Regions from separate parts of the Duffyella gerundensis genome, predicted to be linked through region 3. Evidence: predicted binding sites of a transcription regulator. Region 3 holds the regulator's gene; each other region holds the start of a gene.
The links. Region 3 encodes PhoB, which activates phosphate uptake and scavenging genes when phosphate is short. Its sites were predicted from a motif close to CTGTCATAAAACTGNCNNAT; they were not measured.

Region 1 (7,406 bases), 1.1 Mb from region 3:
CAAAGGAAATTCCATACTGAGCTGGCGACGAATAAACAGCGTGCCGATGATCATCAGCGCTAATAGTTGAACCACAATGAGCCAAAGCGGGCTGCCCTGCGCCATGCCGCTCAGCGCCGAGAGCAGCAGCCCAAAAGTCAAAGCATTCATTACCGCGCTGGGAATATCGAAACGCTGACCTTTGGCTTTTTGCAGGTTGTCCGGCAAAAAGCGTAGCGCCAGCCAGAAGGCGATAAAGCCCACCGGCACATTGATAAAAAACAGCCATTTCCACGATGCAATCGACAAAATCGCCGCGGCAACCGTAGGGCCAGCCGCAGTTGAAACCGCCACGATCAGCGAGTTGATCGCCATGCCGCGTCCCAGCTGGCGTTGCGGATAGATGATGCGGATCAGGGCGGTATTGACGCTCATCAGCGCTGCGCCGCCAAAACCCTGCAGCACGCGTGCAAATGTCAGCATGCTGAGTGAATCAGACAGCGCGCAGAACAGCGAGGTAAAGGTAAACATGACCAGGCCCGCCTGATAGATGCGCCGGTAGCCCAGAATATCGCCAAGAAAAGAGAGCGACAGCAGTGAGACGATGATCGCCAGCTGATAGGCGTTCACGATCCAGATCGACGCAGCGGGGCTGGCGTGTAAATCACGGGCAATGGTCGGCAGCGCAACGTTAGCGATTGCACCGTCCAGCACAGCCATGGTCAGGCCGAGCGCGATCGCCGCAATGGCACCGTAGCGACGTGGCAGCGGCAGTCCATCAGAAACAGAAGAAGGTGTCATGATGTTAAAAGGTAAGCGGGGTGAATATCATCATGCTAATGATTATTTGCGCTAAATGCATTGTTTGCCTGCAATTAATCATCAGCAAATATGTCTGCTTTATTGCAACCCGCTTGCGGTTGCCGGGCGAGGAGCCACGATCCTTGCCTGATGCAATGATCCGCGGTTTACCATAACGCTTAGGCAGTGAGGAATGTGCTGCCAAACCGCAATCAGGCCGATGTCTGACAGCATTAAGGCAAGGATGAGGGCCTTACCAGTGGCCTATGTTGCGGCTGCCGGACTGCGCTGAGCCACCGCCGATATGGTTGCCGCCCCCTAATCCATGCGCGCTGTTCGAATTCGCCGCGTTATTGCTGCCGTTGCCGGTTCCGTGTTCTGAGCGATTGCCCACAGAGTCACGCCCACCATTTGCCGTCTGGGGAGTCACGCCCGCGAAGTAAGACACAGTCTGAGGAACGGTAACCTGAACAGAGGGTGCCAGGGTGGACGCTGCAACCGTCTGGGTTACACCGTTCACCGTGACGCTAACCGGCGTTGAAGGTGTCAGCGTAGAGGCGGCAACATTGATAGTTACCGGGGCTTTAGCGGCAGTCAGGGTAGAGGCGGCAATGCGTCCTGAAGCAATTGCATTCGCCAGGCTGTTTACAGCACCATTTAGGGTTGCCTGAGCCTCAGCACGTTCAGTTGCTGCTTGTCTTGATGCATCAGCCCATCCCTGAACAGAGCCCGTTCCGTAAGCATTGGCAGCTGCATCTACACGGGCCTGAGCAGCGTCCAACATACGAGAGGCATGAGAAACAGCTTCAGAGGCTTGCGCCATTGTCTGAGCCTGAGCTGCGAATGAAGAAGCAGCCATTACCAGTACAGCAATTATTGAAATTTTCATCTGTGTCGTTCCCATCAAAGTTTAGAATAGCGGTTTATTCTCTCTGCGAACAAAGTTGACATAAATTGACATTAGATTTTTTGCGCTACGACAAGGAAAGGTGACGTCAGTCACGTTTTTCCGGTGGGATCCGCTATGCCGCTAATCGATCCAGCAGGGTGTAGCGGATTACGCGTCCAGGTCACAGGCAAAGGAGGAAGCGCGCAATCGGCGTAATGGCGCTCTGGCAGTGCGATAGCAGCAGAAAAAGAAGCTAATTCAGTGATGAGAAAGGTTAAGCAGGGTGAATACCCTCAGACTGAGGGCTTTGTGCGTTAATAGCAGCATGCCTGTGCTAAAACAGCGGCAAATATGTCTGCTTTGTTGCAACGCGATTGCGGTGGCGAGGGCTGTCACTTTATACTGAAAAACCTGTTCCAGTTTTTATGAAACAACCCTGAGGGTTAATGCCATGTCTGCCGCTGATAACGATAAACAACCCGACGCCGTCTCGTCTGTGATGAAGGTGTTCGGCATTTTGCAGGCGCTGGGTGAAGAGCGCGAAAATGGCATTACCGAGCTGTCGCAACGGGTGATGATGTCGAAAAGCACCGTCTATCGCTTTCTGCAAACCATGAAAACCCTCGGCTATGTCAGCCAAGAAGGGGAATCCGAGAAGTATGCGCTGACGCTGAAGCTGTTTGAACTGGGTGCCAAAGCGCTGCAAAACGTCGATCTGATTCGCAGCGCGGATATTCAGATGCGCGAAATTTCTCGGCTCACCAAAGAAACGATTCACCTTGGTGCGCTGGAAGAAGACAGCATTGTCTATATCCACAAAATCGATTCGCTCTACAACCTGCGCATGTACTCGCGTATTGGACGCCGCAATCCGCTGCACACCACCGCGATTGGTAAGGTGCTGCTCGCCTGGCGCGATCGCAGTGAGGTTGTCGATTTACTGAAGGATGTGGAGTTTCGGGCAAGCACTGAACACACTATTCTCAGCGTGGACGCCTTGCTGAAGGTGCTTGATCAGGTCAAAGCGCAGGGCTTTGGTGAAGATAATGAAGAGCAGGAGATTGGCTTACGCTGCATCGCCGTGCCGGTTTTCGATCGTTTTGGCGTGGTGATTGCCGGATTAAGCATCTCGTTCCCGACCATCCGCTTCTCGGAAGAGCGCAAAGTTGAGTACGTCGAGATGCTGCATCGCGCGGGTCGTACGCTCTCTTCACAGATGGGCTATCACGATTATCCGTTTTAACCCTCGCTAAAACCGGCTTAATTATCGATGACCTGCGTGCTTTTTTTCAGCAGCGGGCAATCGGTAACGCCGATAATGCCGCTTTCGCTATGCAGATACTGCGCGGTAACCAGGCCACGGGCCGTAAGGTAATCGCAGCGCAATCCCATGCCTGCGGCATTTTTGGTGCTTCCCGCTAACACGCCGTAGCCGGTTAACAACATCGCTAACCAGATAATCAGCACTAATCCGGTCAGTCGCGTGATAGTTTTCATCTTCTCTCCCTGTGGCTTGTCGCCTGCGCTGTAATGGTTTCAGTTGCAGCATGCGGCAAAAGCGCAGCGGCGTCGATCGGATCTGGCTGAAAACCGCCTTGCTGCTGGCAGCAGACCAGCGGAACCCTTATTATCTTGCCCTGAATAAACGCATAATAAGATGTTGAGGCAGCTATGAACGAGTTGAATACGAGCGGTTTACTGTTGCCCGTCGCGGTCCTGATTGGCACGGCGATCGGACTGGTGCTGTGGTTCTTTGTCAATCGCGCCAGCGTGCGGGCCAATGAACAGATCCGTCTGCTGCAAAACCTGCTCGACGAGCAGAAAAAGCAGAATGCCCTGCTGAAAAAATGGTTGCAGCCGGAGCCGGAGATCAAGCCGCAGGAAGAGATCGAACGCGACTTTATCCGGGTTATTCCTGAACGCTAAGCACAAGGCAGAACAGCATGGTATGGAAAAATCCCTGGTATGACGCCACCAAAGCGCATCATACCCCACAGGGTTTTCGTAATCCGGAGGCGGACACGCGCCAGCAGGGCGATCTGCAGCGCTGGCGCAAAGAACGTAAAGCCAGCGGATTGCCTTTTCCCCCTGCCGGTGGTTATGACGCCTTCCGGCAGCAATGGTATCAGCCTGCGCATTTGCAGGGCGATGACGATGCGGTCTGGTTTCTCGGCCATGCCTGTATCATGCTGCGTTTGCAGCAGCAGGTGGTGCTGATCGATCCTGCGCTGTCGCCACGCGCTTCACCGCTGCGTTTTTACGGCCCAAAACGGCACACTCCGGCACCGTTAGCGATCGCGCAGCTGCCGCGGCTGGACTATGTGCTGATCTCTCATAATCATTACGATCATCTTGATGCGCCCACAATCCGACAGATTCTTAAGCGCTTTCCGGACGTGCGCTTTGTTGTGCCATTGGGATTAAAACCCTGGTTTACGCGACAGGGCGCCCGGCACGTTGTCCAGCTTGACTGGTGGCAGCAGGCGACATTCGGCGATATTCAGGTGCATGCTGTGCCCGCGCGCCACTGGAGCATGCGAACCTTAAAGGATCGTAATCGTTCTTTATGGTGCGGATGGACGGTTCACAGCCAGACGCTGCGCTTCTGGTTCAGCGGCGACAGCGGTTATTCAGACAATCTGCTGGAGATTCCACGCCGACTGGGACCCTTTAATCTGGCTGCGTTGCCCATCGGTGCCTGGGCACCGGAATGGTTTATGCAGAGCCAGCATATGAATCCGACGCAGGCCGTGGCATTACACCGTGCTGCTGGCTGTCCGCTGACCATTCCGATTCACTGGGGTGTGTTTGAGCTGGCAGATGAGTCGCTGGATGCGCCACCGGCGGTTTTGTCGCAGGCGATGCAGGCGGCACAGTTGGATGAGCGCCTGTTCAGTGCATGGCGTATTGGTGAAAGCAGGGCGCTAAATTTTATTTAGTAAGATTTATCTTAAATGGCAGGTAAGGCTGATATAGAACAACACGCATTCAGCAGAAATAAATAAGTGTCGCAAATAAATCCTTGCTAGCAATCCTTGCGCTGCATTTAATTGGGGCAGCGCGATTATTTTTTCATGATTTTGGTGCAAAAAATGTTTTTCCGCTGCGCTTTTATAATTAGCCCTAAACTAATTGGCGGCTTCATTCAGGCCTAAATAATTAATTCAGTAAAGCATTACCGAAATAGTCATGTCATATTGCTGTCATCTTTGCTGGCATCGCTCAGGCGACCGAATGGCACGGTACAGAGGCCAAAAACGGCGATCGGGCTATGCACAAGTGCAGTGGCAGTAGTCACAATTACGGCAGTTCAACAACACATTTCGCTTCGCTTAAGCATATTTATGCATTCCGCTGCGGCTGTTCATAAAATATGTGCGTCCAGTCGCTCAGCGTTTAAAAAACCCTTGCCATTAATTATCGAATATGTGATAACAATTTCCGGATAAAACGAGGTACAGCTCTGTTTATGTGTGGCATCTTGAGTAAAGAAGTTCTGAGTAAAAACGTTTTCGTTGAATACCGCTTCCTTGCCGAGCCTTAATTAGTGCCTCATGCAGTAATGTCTCTGGTTTCTCTGTAAGTCAGCCCTCGGGCTATATAAACACTCTAAGGAATTTGCAAAATGGCAAAGATTAAAGGTCAGGTTAAGTGGTTCAACGAGTCTAAAGGCTTTGGCTTTATTACTCCTGCAGACGGCAGCAAAGATGTGTTCGTACACTTCTCTGCAATTCAGGGTAATGGCTTCAAAACTCTGGCTGAAGGCCAGAACGTTGAATTCGAAATCCAGGATGGTCAGAAAGGTCCAGCTGCAGTTAACGTCACTGCTATCTGATTAGCCGCCTGATGCGGTGCTAAGCACCTCTGATTCGGTACAGTAAAGCCCCGGCATTTTGCCGGGGCTTTTCTTTGGTTTCGAGCCGCCTGATTAACAGGTAAACTGCGCCTCTTTTGCGTAACCGGAGCAAACCATGATCTGGAATTGTCCCCTCTGCCAGCAGCCACTGACCCCTGCCAATAACGGCCTGCGTTGTGCCAGTCAGCACCATTTTGACCGGGCAAAAGAGGGTTACATCAATCTGTTGCCCGTGCAGCACAAGCGTTCCAAACAGCCGGGCGACAGCGCGGAAATGATGCAGGCGCGTCGCGACTTTCTTGATGCCGGTTTTTACCAGCCGCTGCAACAGGCGGTAACGACGCTGTTAAGCAATAACCTGCCGCAGCAGAAGTTAACCATTCTGGATATTGGCTGTGGTGAAGGCTATTACACGGCAGCGATCGCCAAACGCTTTGCCGACCGCGAGCAGCGTGAGGTTATCGGGCTGGATGTGGCTAAAGTGGCTATTCGCGCGGCGGCAAAACGCTATGCCGACGTCGCCTTTTGTGTGGCATCAAGCCACCGTCTGCCTTTTGCCGACGCCAGTCTGGATGCGGTGGTGCGCATTTATGCGCCCTGTAAGGCGAGTGAGCTGACGCGCGTGTTAAAGCCGGGCGGCATCATGCTCACCGTCACGCCGGGACCGCGTCATCTGATTCAGTTCAAATCGCTGATCTATTCTGAGGTGCAGCTGCACGCCGCCGAAGCGGAACTGCTGCCGGGAATGACGCTGCAACAGGAATCACAGCTGGCGTATGAGATGAGACTGGATGGCAAAAGTGCGACGACGTTACTACAGATGACGCCATTTGCCTGGCGGGCAAAACCGGCGGTGTGGGAACATCTGGCGGAGCAGGGCGAATTCAGCTGTGAGACCGATTTCATGCTGCGGCTCTGGCGCCGGGATTAAACCAGCGCGGCGTAGAGCAGATGGCTGCCAATGGCAATCAGCACCACGCCGCCGAGGATCTCGGCACGGTTACCAAGCAGCGGACCGATGACGCGGCCAAGGGTCATGCCGAGCGTCGACATAATAAAGGTTGCCGTGCCGATACAGAGCGCGGTTTGCACAATATTCACCTGCATAAAGGCCAGGCTGACGCCAACCGCCATCGCATCAATGCTGGTGGCAATGGCGGTCATTACCAGTAGCCAGAAGCCATGACGCAGCACCGGTTCACAGTCGCAATCGTGGCCGCGTACGCCCTCCATGATCATCCTGCCACCCAAAATTAACAGCAACGTAAAGGCGATCCAGTGATCCCAGCGCATGACATACTGAGTGGCAAACTGACCAATGCTCCAGCCAATTAACGGCGTAATCGCTTCTACCACGCCAAAAATCAGGCCGGTACGCAGCGCATCGGAAAAACGGGGGTTACGCAGCGCAGCGCCCTTACAGAGCGAAGCGGCGAAGGCATCCATGGACATGCCGAAGGCAAGAAAAAGTGTGGCGGTGATATTCATCGAAGTCATGACCTCGGCCGGGAATCCAAATAACACACAAGCCTTCCCAACCTGACCGGCCCATGTGTCTTTGGTCTCGCCAACCTGACAGGTCGCACCAACCACGTTCTGCGGAACGAGTATGTTGACTGGTGCGCTTCTGAAAAAACAGAAGCCGGCTACTCCCCAACGACGGCGGCTACATTAACACAACGCGATTTAGCGGCAAATAAAAATATTGCCTTTGAGACTATTCAAAAATAGCCGCAATAAAGGTGGGTAAATAGTAATCGTTATTTTGTTGGGGTTATTAAATAGTAAAAAAAATAACAAGCTGATGCTAAATAAATAAGCAGAGGGATAGAAGTATAACCTTTGCTATATTTTTAAGTGGCTAATTTTTAACGATTGTAT
Region 2 (7,406 bases), 1.2 Mb from region 3:
CGATAACCGCTCGCATCAGCTGTTCTGTGACGCCATGAGCGCCGCCGGTCATCCTTGTGATGGCGGCGGCCCGTACGTCATCGCTGGCGCGCGCCATGAGATCCTGTTTGAAAAGGACGAAATGCGTGCCGACGCACTGGATGCCATCCTCGACTTTTTTCAACGGCATTCGCTTTAGCTGCACCGCTCAGATTTGTGCTGGCGAGTCACGCCGGTTAACGTTTTCTAATCAGAGGTTTTTATGTATCACATTGTCGCGTCCGATCTCGACGGTACCCTGCTTTCCCCCGATCATCTACTGACGCCCTACACCAAAGAGACGCTGAAGCTGCTCACCACGCGGGATATCCATTTTGTCTTTGCCACCGGTCGTCATCATATTGATGTGGGTCAGATGCGCGATAACCTGGAGATCGACGCCTACATGATCACCTCCAACGGCGCGCGCGTGCACAACACCGCCGGTGAGCTGATCTTCAGCCATAACCTTGACGAGGATATCGCCCAGGATCTGTTCGCGCTGAAATATGACGATCCGGCGATCATGACCAACGTCTATCGCGACGATGAGTGGTATATGTGCCGTCATCGCCCGGAAGAGCAGAAGTACTTTCGCGAATCGGTGTTTAACTATCAGGTCTATCAGCCTGGTTTGCTGCCCACCGACGGCATCAGCAAGGTCTTTTTCACCTGCGAGGATGCAGAGCTGCTTATTCCGCTGGAGCAGGCGCTGATTGCACGCTGGGGCGATCGGGTCAATGTCAGCTTCTCGTTTCCAACCTGTCTGGAAGTGATGGCGGGCGGCGTATCCAAAGGGCATGCGCTGGAAGAGGTGTCCAAATTGCTCGGTTACTCGTTAAAAGAGTGCGTGGCGTTTGGTGACGGCTTGAATGACAAAGAGATGCTGATCATGGCGGGTAAGGGCTGCATCATGAGCAATGCCCACCAGCGTCTGAAGGATTTGTTGCCGGAACTGGAAGTGATTGGCAGCAATACGCAGGATGCGGTGCCACGTTATCTGCGTAAGCTGTTTCTGGAGTAATGCGCTGCGGGCAGGGCGTTCACCCTGCCCGCAGGTCGTTACGCTTTTAACTGACGCTTGTGTTTGTTCTCACTCAGCATGGTTAAAATCAGCAGGAATACCGCCAGTACGCCGCCGCCAATCATGATGGCAAAACCGCCGTTCCAGCCGAAGTAATCCACGGTGTAACCCACGATAGCGCTGGCCGCAACCGAGCCGCCGAGATAACCAAACAGGCCGGTAAAGCCTGCTGCGGTGCCGGCTGCCTTTTTCGGTGCCAGTTCCAGCGCATGCAAGCCAATCAGCATTACCGGACCATAAATCAGGAAGCCAATCACAATCATACAGGCCATATCCACGCCCGGATTGCCCACCGGATTCAACCAGTACACTACCGTTGCGATGGTCACCAGCACCATAAAGAACACGCCGGTTGCGCCGCGGTTGCCTTTGAACACCTTGTCCGACATCCAGCCGCACAGCAGCGTGCCCGGGATACCGGCATATTCATAGAGGAAGTAGGCCCACGACGATTTATCGAGCGTGAAGTGTTTCACCTCTTTCAGATAGGTCGGCGACCAGTCGAGAATGCCGTAACGCAGCAGGTAAACAAAGACGTTGGCCAGCGCGATATACCACAGCAGCTTGTTAGGCAAAATGTACTGCATGAAGATCTGTTTGGCGGTTAATTCCTCTTCATACTGTTCGTTGTAGTCTGGCGGATAGTCATTTTTGTACGCTTCGATCGGCGGCAGGCCGCATGACTGCGGCGTATCGCGCATCAGCATAAAGGCAATCACCGCAACCAGAATCGCGCCAAACGCCGGCATATAAAGCGCCGCTTTCCAGTCGTTAAACCACGCCATGCCCAGCAGGAACAGCAAAGGCGGCAAACCGCCCCCGACGTTGTGGGCACAGTTCCACACCGACACAATCGAGCCACGTTCTTTGTGCGACCACCAGTGCACCATGGTGCGGCCACAGGGCGGCCAGCCCATGCCCTGAAACCAGCCGCAGACAAACAGCAGCACAAACATGATCATGATGCTGGAGGTGGCCCAGGGCACAAAGCCCATGATCAGCATCACCACCGCGGCGAGAATCAGGCCCGCAGGTAAAAACACGCGTGGATTAGATCGATCTGATACCGAGCCCATGATGAATTTTGAAAAGCCGTAGGCGATTGAAATACCGGACAGGGCGAAACCGAGATCGCCGCGCGAAAAGCCCTGTTCCACCAGATAAGGCATCGCCAGTGCGAAGTTTTTTCGTACCAGATAGTAGGCGGCATAACCAAAAAAGATCCCCAAAAAGATTTGCCAGCGCAGGCGGCGATAAAGGGGATCGACATGAGCATCGTCCACACGCGGGCGATGCGCGGCGGGACGGAAGATATTCAGCATGATTCCAGACTCCAGTGGTGTATTGAAATGCTTTGCAGCAGGTGAAAGAGGCTATACGCCTTCTGATAAGGTTCGCGCAAAGGATAGCGTCCAGCCCGATGAATGCGGAGCGCCTGTGACGGTAATGTTACATTTTTATGACAGATGGCACGTTTTCTGCTGCGTCAGGCGTGAGAAATGTGCGCCTGCTGGCATTACCAGCCAAGAGGGCGAGCGGTGCTTTATTAATCACATGTAAACCAGATATTTCACGCTTTGTGAAATACGGCGGTTACAATGCGTGCTTCTTCATTTCAGGGGCAGGATTGTGTTTTTACTGATCGTTACCACCATTTTATGGGCATTTTCTTTTAGCCTGATCGGCGTCTATCTGGCCGGTCACGTTGACAGCTGGTTTTCAGTGCTGATGCGACTGTCGCTGGCAGCGCTGGTGTTTTTGCCGTTTTTGCGCTGGCGTGGCTATCGCGCCTCGACGCTGGCGCTCTACATGCTGGTCGGCACGCTGCAGCTGGGCATCATGTATCTCATCAGCTTTCAGGCCTATCTCTACCTCAGCGTGTCAGAGTTTCTGCTGTTTACCGTGATGACGCCGCTCTACGTTACGCTGATTTACGACATCATCAGCGGGCGCGGCGTGCGTATCGGCTATCTCTTCAGCGCCCTGCTGGCGGTGGCTGGTGCGGCGATTATTCGCTACGACAAAGTCAGCGAGCATTTCTGGTTCGGGCTGCTGCTGGTGCAGCTGGCTAACCTTTGCTTTGCGGCGGGAATGGTGGGTTATAAGCGCCTGCAGGAGACGCGGCCGATGCCGCAGCATGTCGCTTTTGCCTGGTTCTATATCGGTGCGGTGCTGGTGGCGATCGTCGCCTGGGGTTTGTGGGGTAATCCGCACAAGCTGCCGACAACCGGCCTGCAGTGGGGCATTCTGGTCTGGCTGGGCGTTGCCGCTTCCGGGCTGGGTTATTTTATGTGGAACTACGGCGCTACGCAGGTTGATGCTGGTACGCTGGGGATCATGAACAATATGCATGTGCCAGCGGGATTGCTGGTTAATCTGGCAATTTGGCAGGAACAGCCGCACTGGCCAAGCTTCATTATTGGTGCTGCGGTGATTTGCGCGTCATTGTGGGTGCACAAGCGCTGGGTTATCGGTCGCGGAAAATAGAGGGAAGAGCCAGGCGAACCTGGCTCAGTCGATCAGGATTTGCCTGGCCAGGATTTTTTGCCTGCGGCAGGTTTGCCGCCAGCAGCAGGACGACTCGCGCTGGCGGGCTTGTTGCCACTCCAGCTCTTGCCGCCAGCCGGCTTACCGGCGGTTGCCGATTTGGCCTGTCCAGCAGGTTTGTGCTCAGCGGCCGGTTTTTTCTCGGCGGGCGCTTTTGGCACGATCGGTGGACGCACGGTCAGCGATAATCCCTTCAGGAAGTTACGCAGCAGCTGATCGCCACATTCGCGATAGTTTTTGTGATCGGGCTTGCGGAAGATCGCACCGATTTCTGACTGGCCTACCGCAAAATCAGCTTTTGCCAACACCTGTGGAATATCGGTGGTTTTCAGATCAAAGGCGATGCGCAGTTTTTTCAGGATGATGTTGTTATTCATCTTGCGCTCAATCGACGGTGCTGGCAGCTCTTCGCTTTTGCCACGACGATGGAAGATCAGTCCGTTCAGGAAATAGCCCATCAGCACATCCGGGCAAGGCTGAAAGCCCGCTTCTTCTTCCTTTTTCAGGTACGCCTGCATCATCGCCAGCGGAACTTCGCTGTCGGCGAGAGCGGCGATGTTGACCATCGCTTCATCGTTCAGTTTAAGCATGTAGCGGATGCTGCGCAGGACGTCATTATTGGTCATTAGTTTTCTCATGGTTACGGCAATGCGGCGCATTATAGAGCAGAGCGGCCGGTAATTATATCGCCGTGCATTATCCCGGTTGCAGCACGCCCGGTTTTGACGCATCACGCACCAGCGGCAGGTGCTCACAGGCGTGCTGCCGCGTGGAGCGGATAAAGGCATCAACCACCGGCTGACGCTGCTCGCCGTCGCGCACCGCCGCATAGAGGCGGCTCCATAATCCTTCGCCCAGCGTTTTGGTGACCACCAGCCCCTGACGTTCAAAACTCTCCACCACCCAGTGCGGCAGTGCGGCAATGCCCATGCGCGCCGAAACCATCTGAATCAGCAGCAGGGTGTTATCAACGCTTTTCAGCGCCGGGCTGACGCCCGCTGGCTGTAAAAAGTGGCGCCAGATATCAAGCCGTTGTCGCTGCACCGGGTAGATCATCAGCACTTCGCTGGCTAAATCTTCAGGCGTAATGATCGCTGCCTGCGCCAGCGGATGATCCGTGGCCAGCACCAGGCGCACTTCAAAATCGAACATTGGCGAATAGTGCAGACCGCTGCGCGGCAGGATATCGGAGGTCAGCACCACATCCAGTTCGCCCTGCTGCAAGGCCGGCTGCGGATCAAAGGTGACGCCTGATTTGAAATCCATCATCACCTGCGGCCAGCTCAGGCGGAAATTATCCAGCGCAGGTGTCAGCCACTGAATGCAGCTGTGGCATTCAATAGCGATGCGCAGCGTGGCCTGATGCGGCTCATGACACGCCTGTAACGCCTGCTGAATTTGCGGCAGCACCTGCTCGGCCAGCTGCAGCAGAATAGTGCCCTGCGGCGTAAAACGCAGCGGCTGGCTTTTACGCACAAACAACCGGAACCCCAGCCGCTGCTCCAGATCGCTGAACTGATGCGACAGCGCCGATTGCGTTTGGTGCAGCTGTGCGGCGGCGGCGGCCAGCGAGCCAGTGTTCCTGAGAGCCTGCAGTGTCCGGAGGTGTTTGAGTTCGATCATGAGAGTCCTTCACATCGACAGTGAACAATTTGCGCTTGAGGAACATACCTTACCTGCACAATATAGCGGTGTAAACATCTGGACGGCCAAACATCACTGGCCCGCCCAACCTGATCCTGACGTCTGCGCCAGCAGGGATGCGAAAACGGCACCGCCCGGCATCGACGTCTAACACTATGAGGCAACACTGATGACGATTCTGAATCACACGCTTGGTTTTCCCCGTATTGGCCTGCGTCGCGAACTGAAAAAGGCGCAGGAGAGCTATTGGGCGGGCAACAGCACGCAGGAAGCGCTACTGGCAACCGGTCGTGAGCTGCGCGCCCGTCACTGGCAGCAGCAGCAAGCAGCGGGTGTCGATCTGCTGCCGGTAGGTGATTTTGCCTGGTACGATCATGTGCTGACCACCAGCCTGATGCTGGGCAACGTGCCGGCACGTCATCAGAATAAAGCGGGCAACGTGGATCTGGACACGCTGTTCCGCATTGCACGTGGCCGGGCGCCAACCGGCGAACCCGCCGCGGCCGCTGAAATGACTAAATGGTTCAACACTAACTATCACTACATGGTGCCGGAATTTACCCGCGGACAGCAGTTCAGTCTGAGCTGGCATCAGCTGCTGGACGAGGTTGATGAGGCGCTGGCGCTCGGACACAAGATAAAGCCGGTGCTGCTGGGACCGGTGACCTATCTCTGGCTGGGCAAAGTCAAAGGTGAATCCTTTGACCGTTTGAGCCTGCTGCAGGATATTCTGCCGGTCTATCAGCAGGTTCTGGATGCACTGGCGCAGCGCGGCGTAGAGTGGGTACAGATTGATGAGCCTGCGCTGGTGCTGGAACTGCCGCAGGCGTGGCTCGAGGCGTTTAAATCCGCTTATGCCGCGCTGAACGGGCGATGCAAGCTGCTGCTGACCACCTACTTTGACAGCGTGAGCCATAACCTTGATACCGTGCGTCAGCTGCCGGTGCAGGGGCTGCATGTCGATCTAATACACGGCAGAGATGATATCGTCGCGCTGAACCAGCAGTTGCCCGCTGACTGGCTGCTGTCGCTGGGCGTGATCAATGGCCGTAACGTCTGGCGCGCCGATCTGACACAGTGGTTTGAAAGGCTGCAACCGCTGCAGGCGCAGCGCAAACAGTTGTGGATTGGCTCTTCCTGCTCGCTGCTGCACAGTCCGATCGACCTCAGCGTGGAAACACGTCTGGATGAAGAGGTGAAAAGCTGGTTCGCCTTCGCCCTGCAAAAATGCGCCGAGCTCGCGCTGCTGAGCAACGCGCTGAATAACAACGACGGTACAGCGCTGGAAACCTGGAGCGCGCCCGTACGTGCTCGTCGCCATTCAGGCCGGGTACACAATGCCGCGGTTGGCGAACGTCTTGCTGGCATCACCGCAAAAGAGAGCCAGCGTCACAGCGATTATCAAACGCGAGCCGCCGCACAGCGGCAGCGCTTCAATTTACCGGCGTGGCCGACCACCACCATCGGTTCTTTCCCGCAAACCCACGATATTCGCAGCCTGCGCCTCGATTTTAAAAAAGGCACCATCGATGGAAATCATTACCGCACCGGCATTGCCGAACACATTAAGCAGGCGGTGAATGAGCAGGAGCAATTGGGGCTGGATGTGCTGGTGCACGGCGAGGCCGAGCGCAATGACATGGTGGAATATTTTGGCGAGCATCTCGAGGGCTTTGTCTTTACGCAAAATGGTTGGGTACAGAGCTACGGTTCGCGCTGTGTAAAACCGCCGGTGATTATTGGCGACGTAAGCCGTCCGCAGCCGATCACCGTGGAGTGGGCGAAATATGCTCAGTCGCTGACCGACAAGCCGGTGAAAGGCATGCTGACCGGGCCGGTTACGATCCTCTGCTGGTCATTCCCGCGTGAAGATGTGACCCGCGAAACCATTGCCCGACAGATTGCGCTGGCGCTGCGCGATGAGGTTGCCGACCTGGAGAAAGCGGGCATTGGCATCATTCAGATTGATGAACCGGCACTGCGCGAAGGGCTGCCGTTGCGCCAGTCAGAGTGGGCGGCCTACCTTGAATGGGCAGTAGAGGCCTTCCGCCTGAATGCCGCAGTGGCGCAGGATGACACGCAGATTCATACCCATATGTGTTATTGCGAATTC
Region 3 (7,406 bases):
TGACTTCAAATTCCACTTCGGCGAGACATTCGGCGGTATCACGGGTAATCAGTTCATTCTGCGTCTGCGATAGCGGGCCAAGGCGCGGCGTTTGATGATAAAGCGCCAGGCAGATGGCATCCAGCAGGGTGGTTTTGCCCGCGCCAGTGGGGCCGGTAATGGCAAACAGGCCGTTACTGGCAAACGGCTCGGCGCTGAAATCTATTTTCCATTCGCCGCGCAGTGAGTTGAGGTTTTTAAAACGCAGGGTCAATATTTTCATGTGGACGTCTCATCGTCATTCAGGCCATCAAGCGTTTGCGCAAAGAGCTGACGCAGCGTGGTTTGCTGCTGCTCAGAGAGCGACTCCTGCGCCAGACGCCGGGCAAAGACCTCATCGGGCTGCAGCTCGCTCAGGGTTTCGTTGAGATGGCTGGCGAAATGACGCTCGCGTTGTTCACGGCTGCGGCGAATCAGCAGCACTTCAACCGGCAGATCGGCGGTGAGCTGTTCAATGTGACGCTGCACATCATTGAGGTATTCCAGCGTGGCGATTTCAATATCCAGCCACACCGGTTGCGGATAGTCACCGTGACGGAACGGGGTCAGCTGTTGCTCAATCTCCGCCAGCGATCCTTTCAGAATCTGCATTGGCTGAAACACCGGCACCACCAGCGTCTCGATCTCATTAAGCCGATCGCCGCTGAATTCCAGCAGAAAAACGCTTTTTTCGCTGCCGCACTCGTCAAAGCTCAAAGGAATGGGCGAGCCGCTGTAACGAATAATCTCGCTGCCGCCGATGCGCTGCGCCCGATGAATGTGGCCGAGTGCAATGTAATCAGCGGGCGGAAACGCCTGCGCCGGAAAGGCGTCCAGCGTGCCGATATAGATGTCGCGGACCGCGTCACTTTTAGTCACGCCGACGGTGGTCAGATGGCCGGTGGCGACGATCGGCAGGCGATCGCCGCGGCGCTCGCGTTCGGTCAGCGCCTGCTGATAGCAGCGCTGATAGTGCTCGCTGATCGCTTCCAGCAGGCTCTGCTGTTTTTCACGACCGGACTGCCCAGCGCGGCTGCGCAGAATGTCACGCGGCCGCAAAAAGGGAATGGCGCAGAGCAGCGCGCCCGGCTGACCCTGGCGATCTTTCAGCAGCAGCACCTGATCGGCAGGATCGTCGCTGGCAGCGGCGATCACCCGGGTATTCAGGCAGGCGAGCAGTTCGCGCGACTCATTCAGGGTGGCAACGGAATCGTGATTGCCACCCAGCACCACCAACTCACAGCCGGTGGCCTGCAGCTGCACCACAAAGCGATTGTAGAGTTCGCGGGCGTAGCTCGGCGGCGAGCCGGTATCAAAAATGTCGCCCGCCACCACAATGGCATCCACCTGATGCTGCTCGACACACGCCAGCAGCCAGCTAAAAAAAGCCTGATGCTCCGGTGCGCGGCTTTTGGTGTAGAAAAACTGACCCAAATGCCAGTCGGAGGTGTGAATGATGCGCATGCTGATTCCCGGGCAATGAAAAGACACCGCCGATTATACCGACTGAAAATAAAAAGGGGCGAAGGAAAGCGGTAACAGAAGTGTTAAAAACCGTGCGGCACCCCCGTGCTTTTTTCATAAATCTGTCATAAAACTGACGCATAATGACGCCGCAAATCCCAGTGACCCGGGTCACATTCGCAGGAGCAATAATGGCTAAGCGTATTTTGGTTGTCGAAGATGAAGCCCCCATTCGTGAAATGTTGTGTTTTGTGCTGGAGCAGAACGACTACCAACCAATAGAAGCAGAAGATTACGACAGCGCGATCAATATGCTGATTGAACCCTGGCCGGACCTGATCCTGCTTGACTGGATGCTGCCAGGCGGCAGCGGCATTCAGTTCATTAAACACCTGAAGCGTGAAGCGATGACCCGGGATATTCCGGTGATGATGTTGACCGCGCGCGGTGAAGAGGAAGATCGGGTACGTGGCCTGGAAGTCGGCGCCGACGATTACATTACCAAGCCTTTTTCGCCAAAAGAGCTGATGGCGCGCATCAAAGCGGTAATGCGCCGTATTTCACCGATGGCGGTGGAAGAGGTGATTGAAATGCAGGGATTGAGCCTTGATCCTTCATCGCATCGGGTGATGTCAGAAACCACGCCGCTGGAAATGGGCCCTACTGAATACAAACTCTTGCACTTTTTCATGACGCATCCGGAACGGGTTTACAGCCGCGAACAGCTGCTGAATAACGTCTGGGGCACCAACGTCTACGTGGAAGATCGCACCGTGGACGTGCATATTCGGCGTTTGCGTAAGGCGCTGGAACTCTCCGGACACGATCGCATGGTACAAACCGTGCGTGGAACAGGGTATCGTTTCTCCGCCCGCTACTGATCCGGAGTCACACTCGTGCTGGAACGCCTCTCCTGGAAGAGATTATTGCTGGAATTACTGCTGGCGATTCTGCCAGCCGCTATTCTGGGTTTATTGCTGGGCGGTCTGGCCTGGTTTTTATTGTGTGCGGTGCTGGCCGTGCTGTTCTGGCATTTCTGGCAGTTGATGAAGCTCTCGAACTGGCTGTGGGTTGACCGCACCATGACGCCGCCTACCGGACGCGGCAGCTGGGAACCGCTGTTTTACGGGCTTTATCAGATGCAGTTACGTAACCGCCGCCGCCGCCGCGAGTTGGGCAATCTGATCAAACGCTTTCGCAGCGGAGCCGAGTCGCTGCCCGATGCGCTGGTGTTGACCACCGAAGAGGGCAATATTTTCTGGTGCAACGGCCTGGCGCAGCAACATCTGCGGCTGCGCTGGCCGGAAGATAATGGCCAGAATATCCTCAACCTGCTGCGCTATCCGGAATTCTCCCGCTATATTCGCCAGCGCGATTTTGCGAAACCGCTGACGCTGGTGATGAACAACCAGCGCCACCTCGAATTTCGCGTCATGCCTTACAGCGAAGGCCAGTGGCTGCTGGTGGCGCGCGACGTCACGCAGAAACATCAGCTGGAGGGCGCGCGGCGAAATTTCTTTGCCAACGTCAGTCACGAACTGCGTACGCCGCTTACCGTGCTGCAGGGGTATCTGGAAATGATGAACGATGCCGGCATGGCAGGACGCTCGCGGGATAAAGCGCTGCACACCATGCAGGAACAGACGCGGCGCATGGACAGCCTGGTTAAACAGCTGCTGACGCTGTCGCGTATTGAAGCCGCGCCGGTGGTCGATCTCTCTGAAAAAGTCGATGTGCCGATTATGCTGCGCCTGCTGCAACGCGAGGCGGAAACACTGAGCAGCGGCCGCCATACCATCAGCTTTGATTTTGACAGCGAGCTGAAGGTGTTCGGCAACGATGAGCAGCTGCGCAGCGCCATTTCAAACCTGGTGTACAACGCCGTTAACCATACGCCAGAAGGCACGCATATTCGCGTCAGCTGGCAGCGGGTGCGCGATGGCGTGCGCTTCAGCGTCAGCGATGACGGACCCGGTATCAGCGCAGAGCACCTGCCGCGGCTGACCGAACGTTTTTATCGTGTCGACAAAGCGCGATCGCGGGCAACCGGTGGCAGCGGCCTCGGGCTGGCGATCGTGAAGCATGCGCTCAGCCACCATAACGCCCGACTGGAGATCACCAGCCAGCCGGGTAAAGCCACTACCTTCAGCTTTACCTTGCCACCAGGCTTGATTGTGCAGGCGGATCTGGCTGAAAATGCCGTGCATTAACCCCTTGCAGGCATAACGATGAAAGCGTTGATTTTGGCTCTGCTGCTGCTGACGGGCCCGCTGGCGCAGGCAAAAGAAGGCATGCTGGCCGGCAATCTGACCAGCGTCGGTTCCGATACGCTCGGCTACTTGATGTCGCTGTGGGGCGAGGATTTTAACCGGCTCTATCCTGGCGTTAACGTGCAGGTGCAGGCGGCGGGGTCTTCTACCGCGCCGACCGCGCTGGCTGCCGGTGCCGCGCAGCTCGGCGCCATGAGTCGGCCCATGCAGGCCACGGAACGCCGCCTGTTTGAAGAAAAATATGGCTATCCGCCGCTGGCCATTCCGGTGGCGATGGATGCGCTGGTGGTGATGGTGAATCAGGACAATCCGCTGCAGCAGCTGAGCGTACAGCAGCTGGATGCGCTGTTTTCGGTCACTCGCCGCTGCGGTGGCACACATGTGCCGCAGCGCTGGGGCGATCTGCTGGCGCAGCCGCAATGGCAGAACCGCACGATTGCCCGTCAGGGCCGCAACTCCGCTTCTGGCACCTGGGGTTTTTTCAAGCAGCAGGCGCTGTGCGACGGCGATTTTCGCAACGACGTGGCGGAATTCCCCGGCTCTGCTGCTGTGGTGCAGGCGGTGGCCAGTAACCTTAACGCTATCGGCTATGCCAGCATGGGTTTTCATCTCAGCGGCGTGAAAATCGTGCCGCTGGTTGGTGACGCGGGTACGCCGGTTGCGCCCACCGTGGACGCGATCCGCAGCGGTCGCTATCCCTTTGCTCGTCCGCTCTATCTCTACGTCAATAAAGCACCGGGACATCCGCTTGAGCCGCGCACGCTCGCCTTCGTCAACTATGTGCTCTCGGCGCAAGGACAGGCGATGATTCCGCGCACCGGCTATCTGCCGCTTTCCACTGAGCAGGTGGTACAGGCGCAACGGCTGTTCAACACACCCTGACGCTCAACATGAATTAATTTCATGGGACATGAATTTTCCTCTATTGCGCCGCTGCGTACAGCATGTCAATCTGCCTCCAGACATATAGCCATCCAGATGGCTGTAAATAACAGTTGGTAATTATTTCCTGCCGCAATCACCGGCAGGAAGGATTCACTTTCAGGAGCCCGTTCATGAGCCAGTTCACCGCCCCTTTCCGTGCCGATACCGTTGGCAGCTTCCTGCGTCCACAGGCGATTAAACAGGCGCGCACGCAGTTTGCCGCTGGCGACATTGATGCCGCTACGCTGCGTCAGATTGAAGATGAACAGATTCTCGATGTGGTGAACAAGCAGCGAGCCAACGGCCTGCAGGTGGTCACTGACGGTGAGTTTCGTCGTGCCTGGTGGCACTTTGACTTTTTTGCCGGACTGGACGGCGTGGAGCTCTATGAAGCCGAGCAGGGCATTCAGTTCAACGGCGTGCAGACCAAAGCCCACGGCGTGCGCGTTACCGGCAAGCTCGGCTTCAGTCAGCACCCGATGCTGGAAGATTTCCGCTATCTGAAAAGCATCGCCGGTGATGCGGTGCCAAAAATGACCATTCCCAGCCCAAGCGTGCTGCACTTCCGCGGCGGTCGCAAAACCATTGATGCCGACGTCTATCCGAATATGGATGACTATTTTGACGATCTGGCGCTGACCTATCGCACGGCCATCGCCGCCTTTTACGAGGCAGGCTGCCGTTATTTGCAGCTCGATGACACCGTATGGGCCTATCTCTGTTCGGAAGATCAAAAGCGCCAAATCCGCGAGCGTGGCGACGATCCGGAAGAGCTGGCACGTATTTATGCCCGCGTGTTGAACAAGGCAATCGAAGGCAAACCGGACGATTTGATCATCGGTTTGCACGTCTGCCGCGGCAACTTCCGCTCAACCTGGATCTCCGAAGGCGGCTACGAGCCGGTGGCTGAGATTCTGTTTGGCAGCGTTAATATTGATGCTTTTTACCTGGAATATGACAATGAACGCGCCGGCGGCTTTGAACCGCTGCGCTTTATTAAGCCAGGCAAACAGCAGGTGGTACTGGGCTTAATCACCACCAAACAGGGCGAACTGGAAGACCCGGCGGTGGTGAAAGCGCGCCTGGCCGAAGCGGCGCAGTTTGTCGATCTGAGCCAGATCTGCCTCAGTCCGCAGTGTGGTTTTGCCTCAACTGAAGAGGGCAACAGCCTGACGGAAGCGCAGCAGTGGGCGAAGATTCGTCTGGTGGTCGATATCGCGCAACAAGTGTGGTGATGGCGTAAAGTTGTGCAGACAGGCGCGTAAACCGCGCCTTCTGTGCAACTGAATCGCTTCATATGACCGATATGCTCAGCGACTGTGTAAATAAACTACACATCATGTAATGCTTCTATTGAATAGTTTAAACGATTTCGCTAACTTTCTGCTCGCCCGCGCTATATCACTCTGCTTTTCCGATCCCGTATTGCCTTTCCCCGCTATAAACGATTTACTTGGCGCCGTTGTCCGCATATTGCACTGTGTAAATAACAGATCTGCTCGCTATTTCTGCGTTTAAAGCTCCGCATTATTTTGCCGCTTTTTCCCTGAAGGATGCTGCACGAAAACATCCACAGGCTGGACAACCCAAACATCACTCATCGCAACAACAGTACGGGCCGTCTATGAAACATCGTTTAACTTCCAGGGATATCCTCGCGCTGGGCTTTATGACCTTTGCCCTGTTCGTCGGCGCGGGCAATATTATCTTTCCTCCGGTTGTCGGCATGCAGTCAGGCGATCACGTCTGGGTGGCCGCTATCGGCTTTTTGATCACCGCGGTTGGGCTACCGGTGCTGACAGTCATCGCGCTGGCGCGCGTCGGGGGCGGCATTGACGCGCTCAGTTCGCCGATTGGTAAAGCGGCAGGCCTGCTGTTGGCCACCGTCTGCTACCTGGCGGTGGGCCCACTGTTCGCCACGCCACGTACCGCGACCGTCTCTTTTGCCGTCGGCATCGCGCCGCTGACCGGCGACGGCACCATGCCGCTGTTTGTCTACAGCCTGATCTATTTTGCGCTGGTAATCGCCATTTCGCTCTATCCGGGCAAACTGCTGGATACCGTGGGCCACTATCTGGCCCCGCTGAAAATCGTGGCGCTGACCGTGCTCGGTATCGCCGCGCTGGTTTGGCCAGCAGGCGGTTTGAAATCAGCGGCGGAGAGCTATCAGCACGCAGCGTTTTCCACCGGCTTCGTTAACGGCTATCTGACCATGGATACGCTGGGCGCGCTGGTGTTCGGCATCGTGATTGTCAATGCTGCCCGTTCGCGTGGTGTTGAGGACAGCAAGCTGCTGACCCGTTACACCATTATGGCTGGCCTGATTGCTGGCGTCGGCTTAACGCTGGTGTACCTGAGCCTGTTCCAGCTCGGTTCCGGCATCGGTTCGCTGGTGAAACCGGACGCTAACGGCGCCGAAATCCTGCATGCCTATGTGCAGCAGACCTTCGGCAACTACGGCTCGATTTTCCTTGCCGCGCTGATTTTTGTCGCCTGTATGGTGACGGCGATTGGCCTGACCTGCGCCTGTGCCGAGTTCTTTGCGCAATATTTGCCCTTATCTTACAAAACCCTGGTAATTATCCTTGGCCTCTTCTCGATGCTGGTGTCTAATCTCGGCCTGAGCCATTTAATCCAGATTTCTATCCCGGTTCTGACCGCAATTTATCCGCCGTGCATCGTGCTCGTCGTGCTGAGTTTTACCCTTAGCTGGTGGAATAAAAGTGCACG

Region 1: the regulator PhoB is predicted to act here: its motif matches at 2,019-2,038, upstream of kdgR (DNA-binding transcriptional regulator KdgR).
Region 2: the regulator PhoB is predicted to act here: its motif matches at 2,549-2,568, upstream of glpT (glycerol-3-phosphate transporter).

Annotation. Positions count from the first base shown of each region.
Region 1 covers NZ_LN907827.1:2,179,433-2,186,838, reverse strand. The annotation lists gene EM595_RS10150 (MFS transporter) at 1-780, opposite strand, end outside; gene EM595_RS10145 (hypothetical protein) at 1,034-1,669, opposite strand; gene kdgR (DNA-binding transcriptional regulator KdgR) at 2,121-2,912, shown strand; gene EM595_RS10135 (YobH family protein) at 2,930-3,166, opposite strand; gene EM595_RS10130 (YebO family protein) at 3,341-3,595, shown strand; gene EM595_RS10125 (MBL fold metallo-hydrolase) at 3,613-4,608, shown strand; partial or broken gene EM595_RS21365 (DUF2627 domain-containing protein) at 5,139-5,308, shown strand; gene cspE (transcription antiterminator/RNA stability regulator CspE) at 5,295-5,504, shown strand; gene rlmA (23S rRNA (guanine(745)-N(1))-methyltransferase) at 5,641-6,456, shown strand; gene mntP (manganese efflux pump MntP) at 6,453-7,013, opposite strand; yybP-ykoY riboswitch at 7,021-7,192, opposite strand; gene EM595_RS10105 (DUF986 family protein) at 7,387-7,406, opposite strand, start outside.
Region 2 covers NZ_LN907827.1:3,577,430-3,584,835, reverse strand. The annotation lists gene pldB (lysophospholipase L2) at 1-178, shown strand, start outside; gene yigL (sugar/pyridoxal phosphate phosphatase YigL) at 242-1,042, shown strand; gene glpT (glycerol-3-phosphate transporter) at 1,081-2,424, opposite strand; gene EM595_RS16385 (carboxylate/amino acid/amine transporter) at 2,732-3,589, shown strand; partial or broken gene EM595_RS16380 (YehS family protein) at 3,817-4,275, opposite strand; gene metR (HTH-type transcriptional regulator MetR) at 4,346-5,272, opposite strand; gene metE (5-methyltetrahydropteroyltriglutamate--homocysteine S-methyltransferase) at 5,463-7,406, shown strand, end outside.
Region 3 covers NZ_LN907827.1:1,033,935-1,041,340, forward strand. The annotation lists gene EM595_RS04650 (SbcC/MukB-like Walker B domain-containing protein) at 1-262, opposite strand, end outside; gene sbcD (exonuclease subunit SbcD) at 259-1,482, opposite strand; gene phoB (phosphate response regulator transcription factor PhoB) at 1,674-2,363, shown strand; gene phoR (phosphate regulon sensor histidine kinase PhoR) at 2,379-3,692, shown strand; gene EM595_RS04670 (PstS family phosphate ABC transporter substrate-binding protein) at 3,711-4,634, shown strand; gene EM595_RS04675 (cobalamin-independent methionine synthase II family protein) at 4,808-5,911, shown strand; gene brnQ (branched-chain amino acid transport system II carrier protein) at 6,301-7,406, shown strand, end outside.